Rhizobium rhizoryzae: one gene and its partner. The protein of the gene in region 2 interacts with the protein of the main gene of each other region in a pairwise test. Links are inferred from orthologs where the notes say so. Each region holds a gene or a part of one and is shown on either strand. Other genes may lie near its edges.

Region 1 (4,128 bases), 440 kb from region 2 along the record:
TCGCTATTGAATTACTGCTGTGCAGGCTGCGCCGGTGCCGCAGGCGGCACGCTTCCTGCGGTCGCGCCGGAGCTTTGGTTGAAGTACTTGAAGAACTGCGAGTCCGGGCTGAGAACCATCGTCGTTCCCTTGTCGCTCAGAGCAGCCGTATAGGCACGCATGGAGCGATAGAACTCGAAGAAGCCAGGATCGCGAGCGAAGGCTTCGCCAAAGATCCGGTTACGCTGCGCATCACCCTCACCGCGAATGATTTCCGCATCACGCTGGGCTTCCGACACAAGTTCGACCACCTGACGATCCGCGATGGCGCGACGGCGCTGGCCCTGTTCGTTACCACGGGCGCGGATCAGCTCCGCTTCGGCAAGACGTTCTGCCTTCATGCGCTGATAGGTCTGCTGCGAGACTTCACGCGTCAGATCCGTACGACGGATGCGAACATCGCGAATGTTCAAGCCGAGGCTTTCCGCAGCGGCCTGCAGATCGGCCCGGACCTCCTGCATCATCGCGGAACGTTCGTCGGAAAGCGCGGCGCTGAAGTTCCGCAAACCGTAGACACGGCGCAGAGCAGCATCGAGACGCGTACGTAGACGCGATTCGGCGGCGTTACGGTCACCGGATACGGTACCACGGAAGCGGCCAGCATCGGAGATCTGGTAGACCACGAAGGCATCGACTTCGTAGAAGGCACCACCGCGAACCTGAACGCGGATGTTGTCGATATCGAAGCGCAGCGCGCGGTTTTCGATATACTGCACGCGATCAGCATCCATGAAAGCGAAGGGCAGCTTGAAGTACAGGCCCGGTTGCGACTTCACCGACTGGATCTGACCGAAACGCACGACGATAGCCTGCTCGCGCTCGTTCACGACAAAGACGGATGAATAGGCAAGGAAAAGCACGAGGCCAAGTCCAATCAGGACGGCTGGGAGACGACTGGAGTTCATGGACGGCCTCCCTGGTTCGTGTTGGTCGTACCCGCATTCGGACGGATCATTTCATTGAGCGGCAAGTAGGGAACAACGCCCTGCTTGTCGTCCAGAATGATCTTGTTCGAGTTCTTCAGCACGTTTTCCATGGTCTCCAGGAAGATGCGCTCACGCGTCACATCCGGAGCAACCTTGTAGGCGTCGTAGATGGATACGAAGCGCTGTGCTTCACCGGTCGCCTCATTCACGACGCGATCCTTATAGGCTGAAGCCTCTTCGCGAACCTGTGCCGCCTGACCGCGTGCCTGACCAAGCTTCTGGTTGGCATACTGGTTGGCTTCTTCAACGAAACGATCTTCGTCCTGCTCGGCGCGCTGCACTTCTTCGAAGGCATCGGCAACCTCGCGCGGCGGCGCTGCATCTTCGATCGGCACCGCATTGATCGCAATACCGGAACCATAGGTATCCATGGTGCCCTGAATGATATCGCGAACCTCGGTGGAGATCTGTTCGCGCGCATTACGGAACACATCCTGTGCCGGGCGACGGCCAACGACTTCACGCATGGCGCTTTCAGCAACCTGCTGCAGCGTTGCGTTCGGGCTTTCAAGGTTGAAGAGATAGGCGCGCGGATCGGTGACCGTAAACAGCACCGAGAACTGCACGTTCACGATGTTCTGGTCGCCGGACAGCATCAGGCCTTCGGTAGAATTCGCGTTGCCACGCCCACCGATATTCTGCTGCTGCTCGGTAACCTTCACGATCTCGACCGTTTCCACGGGCCAGAAATGCCAGTGAAGGCCCGGACCTGAAACTTCGTCCTTCGGCTTTCCGAAGCGAAGCTCTACGCCGCGCTCATCCGGCTGAACCGTGTAGACCGATTGGAATGCCACAAATGCCAGAATGACGAGGAGAACGATTGCCAGCGCTCCACCGTTGAACCCGCCGGGCACTGCTCCGCGCAACCGGTCTTGGCTGCGACGAATAATGTCCTCCAGGTCCGGCGGTCCGCCGTTACCCCCTCCATTACCGCCGCCACCACCTCGGGGGCGATTGGGGCCTTGCCCCCAAGGCCCCTGATTATTGCCGCCGCCCCCCCAGGGACCGCCGCCATTCTGATTGCTCCAAGGCATCAAAACCTCTTTGTTCGTGAAACTCCCACCCTCGATCAACCGCGCCGGAACTTGCGGCAGCCGGGTCTTGCCCCGTTATAGGTATGCGCAACACCGCTTTCAACGCGCCAAGGGGTCACTTCGCAGTGTTTGGTAACGAAATGTTTCAAATGGCCGCAGCCCGACGTCGATAAACGGCAAAAACCGTTGGAAAATTGTCCTTCTCGCCTGCCGGAACCGGTTCTCTTTCCACACATTCGAATATGTGGTCATCAACCACTGGAAAGTACGTGTCGCCATCTTCGATCACCGCATCCACATGAGTGAGATACAGGCGATCGGCGAGCGGCAGGGCCTGCGCATAGATCTCGCCACCACCGATCACCGCTATTTCGCGGGCATTTGTCTCGACGGCAATCGCTTGCGCCCGCTGCAAAGCCTTGGCGAGCGAATCGACCGTTTCGACACCGTCCGCCGCATACGCAGGATCCCGTGTCACAACCACATGCGGACGCCCAGGCAACGGTCGTCCGCCGAAGCTCTCGAAGGTCTTGCGACCGACGATGACCGGATTTCCCAGCGTCATCGCCTTGAAGCGCTTTAGGTCGGTCGACAACTTCCACGGCATATCGCCGTTGCGACCAATCACCCTGTTGGTCGACACCGCCGCAATGAGAACGACCGGCCTTTTTGCGTCATCATCCATTACACGGCCACCTTGGCCTTGATATGCGGATGCGCCTCATAGCCGACCAGGTTGAAATCCTCGAACGTGAAGCCGAAGAGATCGGTCACGTCTGGATTGATCTCCATGCGCGGCAGCGGCTTTGGCTCGCGCTGCATCTGAATTTCTGCCTGCTCGAAATGGTTGGAATAGATGTGGGCATCACCCAGCGTATGGATGAACTCACCCGGCTTGTAGCCCGTAACCTGCGCCACCATCATCGTCAGAAGCGCGTAGGATGCGATGTTGAATGGAACGCCGAGGAAGATATCCGCAGAACGCTGATAAAGCTGACAGGAGAGCCGGTCCCCGGATACGTAGAACTGGAAAAGGCAATGACAGGGCGGAAGCGCCATGTCGTCCACCTGGGCAGGATTCCAGGCAGAAACGATGTGACGGCGTGAGTTCGGGTTCTTCCTGATCGCATCGACGAGATTGGCGATCTGGTCCACGTGCCCGCCATCCGGCTTTGGCCAGGAACGCCATTGATAGCCGTAGACCGGACCCAGATTACCCTGCTCATCTGCCCATTCGTCCCAGATCGAAACACCGTTTTCCTTCAGATAGGCAATGTTCGTATCGCCCTTCAGGAACCACAGCAATTCGTGGATAATGGAACGCAGATGCAGTTTCTTTGTCGTGACGATCGGAAACCCATCCGCAAGATCGAAACGCATCTGATAGCCGAAAACGGAGCGCGTGCCAGTTCCGGTCCGGTCTCCACGGTCGGTTCCGGTTTCCATGACATGGCGAAGAAGGTCGAGATACTGTTTCATGACAGGCCTGTAGATTCTGCTGGAGCGCAATTATAGGCCCGAAGGCCGCAAACGATAGTGCTCGCGGGTCTTATCCACGCTGCTTTGCCAATTGTATGAAGGGAATGCACAATCTCCCCTTTTCATCGCGCAGAGAAACACCTATATCAGCTTCGCCGGGGCTTGCTCCGGCTATGGCGATAAATGGTCGGTGTAATAAACCTATTGGACCCGGGGGCGGTACCCGGCGCCTCCACCAAAAACCGGTCGGCAAGTGAGTATGTCTCAGACCGGCTTTTGATGGGGGCGAAATAGGATCGACAAGGGCGTAAAGATCGTACTTTTGCTCGGCATGATACCGCCGTTATCGGGTCACAAGTGTAGTTGCAAACGACAACAACGCTAAGGGTTACGCTCTCGCTGCCTAATGGCGGTGCGGGAAACCCGCTCCAAGTCCTCTAGGTTAGCCCCTTGAGGCGGGGTCCGAAGGCACCTGGCAACAGAAGCCTTCACCTTCCCGCTTCACGTGTTTTTCGCTATCTTCGTCATGACTCGTCTCACCGGGGCTTCCGCACGGAAACTTGCTGGCTTATAACGGGCAGACAAATCGC
Region 2 (5,333 bases):
ATTGCTGTCTCCCGGCGAAGCGATCGATCTCTTTCTCGCGTCGTTGAAGAGGCCAGCGCGCCTTTTGGTGGCCATTTCCGGCGGCAGCGATTCGACGGGGCTTCTGACGGCGCTTTGCGAGGCGGCGGGCGATCCGGATGAAAGCGGCATCACCATCCTGGCCGCCACCATAGACCACCAGCTGCGCCCGGAATCGGCAGACGAGGCTTTGGCCGTCAATCTCCTTTGCGACCAGTTTTCCGTCGAACACCGGATTCAGGCTTGGACCGGTGAAAAGCCCGAAACCGGTCGCGCCTCCGCAGCCCGTATTGCGCGCTATCAACTGCTTTGTCAGATTGCCGAAGAGCTTCAGGCTACCGCTATCGTGACCGGCCATACGCTGGACGACCAGATCGAGACCATCACCATGCGGCAGGCGCGGGATCCCGAACGGCGGGAGCCGGAAGGAACTGCGCCACGTGAGGGCCGCAGTGGCGACGCCGGGATGTCATCCTCGGTCCTCATCAACGGCCGTTTCTGGTTGTTCCGTCCGTTTCTCAAGACAAGGCGCAACGCGATCCGTGATTTTCTGCTTCGTCGTGGCATGGGCTGGATCGATGATCCTTCCAATACGGATGAGCGGTCGGAACGGGTGCGGGTTCGTCTTGCTCTAGCCGGGCTGTCGGATGCGAAGGCCGATGCCTGGAGAACGGCTGTCGATCTGGCGCAGAACCGGCGGCGATCGGTCTCCGAGGCGGCTGCCGGTCTGCTTCGACAATCGGCCACGGTCTGGCAGGCCAGTGCTGCACGGCTTGATGCCAGGGCACTTTCTGCGCCACCGGAGGTGTTGTTCTATGCGATTGGAACGCTGATCGCGGTTCTCGGGGGGCGGGAACATCTTCCGGCGAGCGAACCCTTCGATCGCATCATGAGCCGCTATCTGCGCGGCGAAAGCTTTCGCGAAACGCTGGGACGCGTGCTTCTCTACAATAAGGACGACGGTCTTTATCTGGCGCGAGAAAGCCGCGACCTGCCCGAAATGCAGGTTTCCATGTGGCAGCGCGAACTGTGGGACGGACGTTTCGAGATCGTCTCGCATGTTCCGGCTGCCTGTACCGTCTTGCCGGGCCAGGGGGACGTGGCGACCGGGAGCTACCCTGATGTACCGACGCTGATTGCGCGGGCAGCATGGCGGTCTTTACCCCATGTCATAGTGCCGCAGGAGTTCAAGGATGTGCAGGTGCAAATCACGCCTGTTCTTGCGCCCTTCAGGCAATTTCTTGCGGATTTCGACCTTGGACTGGCCGATTGTCTTGCGCAATTGATGGGTTTGACGACCATTCCCCGCCCGCCACTTAACGATTTGATACGGAAAACATGATCTGGAGCCCGCCTTGCCTTGGCAAGGCCGTGCCGGGAACCTATGTTAAGGACCAAGAAAGGCAGCTGGCTTAAAGCAGGCTGTCAATGTCCGGGGAGTTCGATGAACCCAAACTTTCGTAATTTCGCCCTCTGGGCGATCATAGCCCTGTTGCTGATCGCGCTGTTCAGCATGTTCCAGACCTCGCCGACTCAGACGAGTTCGCGGGAAGTGCCGTATTCGCAGTTCCTTCGGGATGTGGATGCAGGGCGCGTGCGTGACGTGGTGGTAACAGGCAATCGCGTGCTTGGAACCTATACCGAGAGCGGAACCGGTTTCCAGACCTATTCGCCCGTGATCGATGACACGCTGATCGACCGCCTGCAGGCCAAGAACGTGACGATTGTGGCGCGTCCGGAATCGGATGGCTCGTCCGGCTTCCTGAGCTATATCGGTACGCTGCTGCCGATGCTGCTGATCCTCGGCGTCTGGCTGTTCTTCATGCGGCAGATGCAGGGTGGTTCGCGCGGCGCCATGGGCTTTGGAAAGTCCAAGGCAAAGCTTCTGACAGAAGCGCATGGCCGGGTGACATTCGAAGACGTGGCAGGCGTGGACGAAGCCAAGTCGGATCTGGAAGAAATTGTCGAATTCCTGCGCGATCCGCAGAAGTTCCAGCGTCTGGGCGGTCGTATTCCTCGCGGTGTTCTTCTCGTCGGCCCTCCGGGCACGGGTAAGACGCTTCTGGCGCGCGCCATCGCGGGTGAAGCCAATGTGCCGTTCTTTACGATTTCGGGCTCCGACTTCGTGGAAATGTTCGTCGGCGTCGGCGCAAGCCGCGTCCGCGACATGTTCGATCAGGCCAAGAAGAACGCGCCTTGCATTATCTTCATCGACGAAATCGACGCGGTCGGTCGCCATCGTGGCGCAGGTCTCGGCGGCGGTAACGACGAACGCGAACAGACCCTCAACCAGCTGCTGGTCGAGATGGACGGCTTCGAGGCAAATGAAGGCATCATCCTGATCGCCGCGACCAACCGTCCCGACGTTCTCGACCCCGCGCTGCTGCGTCCAGGCCGTTTTGACCGTCAGGTGGTCGTGCCGAACCCGGATATCGTCGGTCGCGAGCGCATCCTGAAGGTTCATGCTCGCAATGTGCCGCTGGCTCCGAATGTCGACCTGAAGACGCTTGCGCGTGGTACCCCCGGCTTCTCCGGTGCCGATCTCATGAACCTCGTCAATGAAGCTGCGCTGATGGCGGCCCGCCGCAACAAGCGTCTCGTGACGATGCAGGAGTTCGAAGACGCCAAGGACAAGATCATGATGGGTGCGGAGCGCCGCTCCTCCGCCATGACCGAAGCCGAAAAGAAGCTGACCGCCTATCACGAAGCCGGCCACGCGATCACGGCCCTCAACGTTCCGGTGGCGGACCCGCTGCACAAGGCAACAATCATTCCCCGTGGCCGTGCGCTCGGCATGGTCATGCAGTTGCCGGAAGGCGACCGCTATTCCATGAGCTACAAGTGGATGGTGTCGCGTCTCGTCATCATGATGGGCGGCCGTGTTGCCGAAGAATTGACCTTCGGTAAGGAGAACATCACCTCCGGCGCGTCATCCGATATCGAGCAGGCAACCAAGCTTGCCCGTGCGATGGTAACCCAGTGGGGCTTCTCCGATATCCTCGGCCAGGTCGCCTATGGTGAAAACCAGCAGGAAGTCTTCCTTGGTCATTCTGTTTCGCAGTCGAAGAATGTGTCGGAAGCGACAGCCCAGAAGATCGATACGGAAGTTCGTCGTCTGATTGATGAGGCCTATACCGAGGCACGCCGCATTCTGACCGAAAAACACGACGCGTTCGTCACACTGGCCGAAGGTTTGCTGGAATACGAAACCCTGTCCGGTGAAGAGATCAAGGCGCTCATCCGTGGTGAGAAGCCTGCCCGGGATATGGGTGATGACAGCCCGAACGCTCGTGGCTCCGCAGTCCCGAAGACTGGTTCGAAGAAAGACGAGCCGAAGGGTGGAGAGCCTGAAAGCGGTCTTGAGCCTCAGCCTCACTGAGGTTGGTATAGAGGTTGAAAATTGGGGGCTGCTCGAAAGAGCGGCCCCTTCTTTGTCTGCAATTTATGATTTGGTAACGCTATATAATCCAGATTGACGGTAATTTATGTGTTTGAGCCGATATTCTATGGCATGAGCACAGTATGTGGCCGCGCGTTTTTCGTTCGACGGCCACAGCTCACAAAGTCGCAGCAAATGCCGCGCAGGGCATCAAGGAGCATTCATGACACGCCGTTACTTTGGCACCGATGGCATTCGCGGACAATCGAATGTGTTTCCCATGACGCCGGATCTGGCGATGCGGGTCGGGATTGCAGTCGGCACGATTTTTCGCCGCGGCAATCACCGTCACCGGGTGGTGATCGGCAAGGATACGCGCCTTTCGGGCTACATGCTGGAAAACGCGCTGGTGGCGGGTTTCACGGCTGCTGGGCTTGATGTCTTCCTGCTCGGCCCGATCCCCACGCCGGCCGTCGCCATGCTGACCCGTTCTCTGCGTGCCGATATCGGCGTGATGATCTCCGCATCTCACAATCCCTTCGAAGACAATGGCATCAAGCTGTTCGGTCCGGATGGCTACAAGCTTTCCGATGAGCTCGAGCTTGAGATTGAAGACCTGCTCGACAAGGATATCTATGCGCAGCTCGCCAAGCCGCACGAGATTGGCCGTGCCAAACGCGTGGACGGCGATATCTATCGCTATATCGAATTCGTGAAGCGTACGCTGCCACGCGACGTCACATTGAACGGCCTGCGCATTGCCATCGATTGTGCCAATGGTGCGGCCTACAAGGTGGCGCCAACGGCGCTGTGGGAGTTGGGCGCAGATGTCGTGACGATCGGCAACACCCCGAACGGTACGAACATCAACCTCGATTGCGGCTCCACCAGCCCGGACGCCTTGCGTCGCAAGGTGCATGAAGTGCGTGCCGATATCGGCATCGCTCTTGATGGCGATGCGGATCGCGTGATCATCGTCGACGAACACGGTCAGATCATCGACGGCGACCAGCTGATGGCCGTCATCGCCGAAAGCTGGCTGGATGACGAAACGCTACGTGGCGGCGGGATTGTCGCAACCGTGATGTCGAACCTGGGACTGGAGCGCTTCCTGAAGAAAAAGGGTCTCAACCTGGCCCGGACCAAGGTGGGCGACCGGTATGTGGTCGAGCATATGCGCAACAACAACTTCAACGTAGGCGGCGAACAGTCCGGCCACATCGTCCTGTCCGATTTCGGGACGACTGGCGATGGTCTTGTGGCGGCGCTGCAGGTGCTGGCGCGCGTCAAGCGTCTCGGGCAGCCGGTCAGCGAAGTGTGCCGCCGGTTCGAGCCAGTTCCGCAACTGCTGAAGAATGTGCGTTTTTCCGGAGGTAAGCCGCTGGAGGATATCATCGTGCGTCAGGCGATCGAAAGTGCAGAAGCAGAACTCGGCAAAAAGGGCAGGCTGGTTATCAGGCCTTCCGGCACCGAGCCACTCATCCGTGTCATGGCGGAGGGCGATGATCGCGCTCAGATCGAGCGGATCGTCAACGATCTCATCGGTGTTATCTCCAACGTTCGTTCCGCTGCCTGAGTTCAGCGGAAAGGTCAGATGATTAAGGGCTCGCGCCATGTCGCGGGCCCTTTTTCTTATCCGCCTGTCGGGCGCATTCATGCAAAACTTACCAATCCTCTTAGCAGGGCATTATCCTTAATTGCTCCTTAACCTTTATCGTTAATGATCCGGTTCAGTTTAGAACAACCTCGCCGCGCCGCGCGTCGAAGCAAACTGGAACTTGGAGTTCATGCCATGAGGAATACCCTGATCGGCGCACTTGTCCTGGCCCTGACGGCAGGTGTGGCTCATTCCGCAGATCTTTATCAGCCGCAGCCGGAGGTTCCGATGAACGCGCCGGAAGTGGCGGTTCAACAGAGCTCCAGTGGGTGGTATCTG

What was found. The genes of interacting proteins can lie anywhere in the genome.
Region 1: the proteins of ftsH (region 2) and hflK interact in binary tests that used the Escherichia coli proteins (3 or more experiments, as listed by UniProt). The link is inferred for Rhizobium rhizoryzae from one-to-one orthologs.

Annotation. Positions count from the first base shown.
Region 1 is NZ_CP049250.1:2,278,565-2,282,692, reverse strand. Bases 1-2,940 are described here. They hold hflK (FtsH protease activity modulator HflK), read right to left. Parts: upstream 2,060-2,940; coding sequence 941-2,059; downstream 1-940. Other genes in these bases: G6N80_RS16840 (thymidylate synthase), read right to left, coding at 2,744-2,940; G6N80_RS16845 (dihydrofolate reductase), read right to left, coding at 2,205-2,744; hflC (protease modulator HflC), read right to left, coding at 12-944. Also shown: more of G6N80_RS16840, read right to left, coding at 2,941-3,538.
Region 2 is NZ_CP049250.1:1,838,271-1,843,603, forward strand. Bases 974-3,929 are described here. They hold ftsH (ATP-dependent zinc metalloprotease FtsH), read left to right. Parts: upstream 974-1,462; coding sequence 1,463-3,397; downstream 3,398-3,929. Other genes in these bases: tilS (tRNA lysidine(34) synthetase TilS), read left to right, coding at 974-1,360; glmM (phosphoglucosamine mutase), read left to right, coding at 3,621-3,929. Also shown: more of tilS, read left to right, coding at 2-973; more of glmM, read left to right, coding at 3,930-4,973; G6N80_RS14820 (outer membrane protein), read left to right, coding at 5,190-5,333. UniProt on the Escherichia coli protein: Acts as a processive, ATP-dependent zinc metallopeptidase for both cytoplasmic and membrane proteins. Plays a role in the quality control of integral membrane proteins.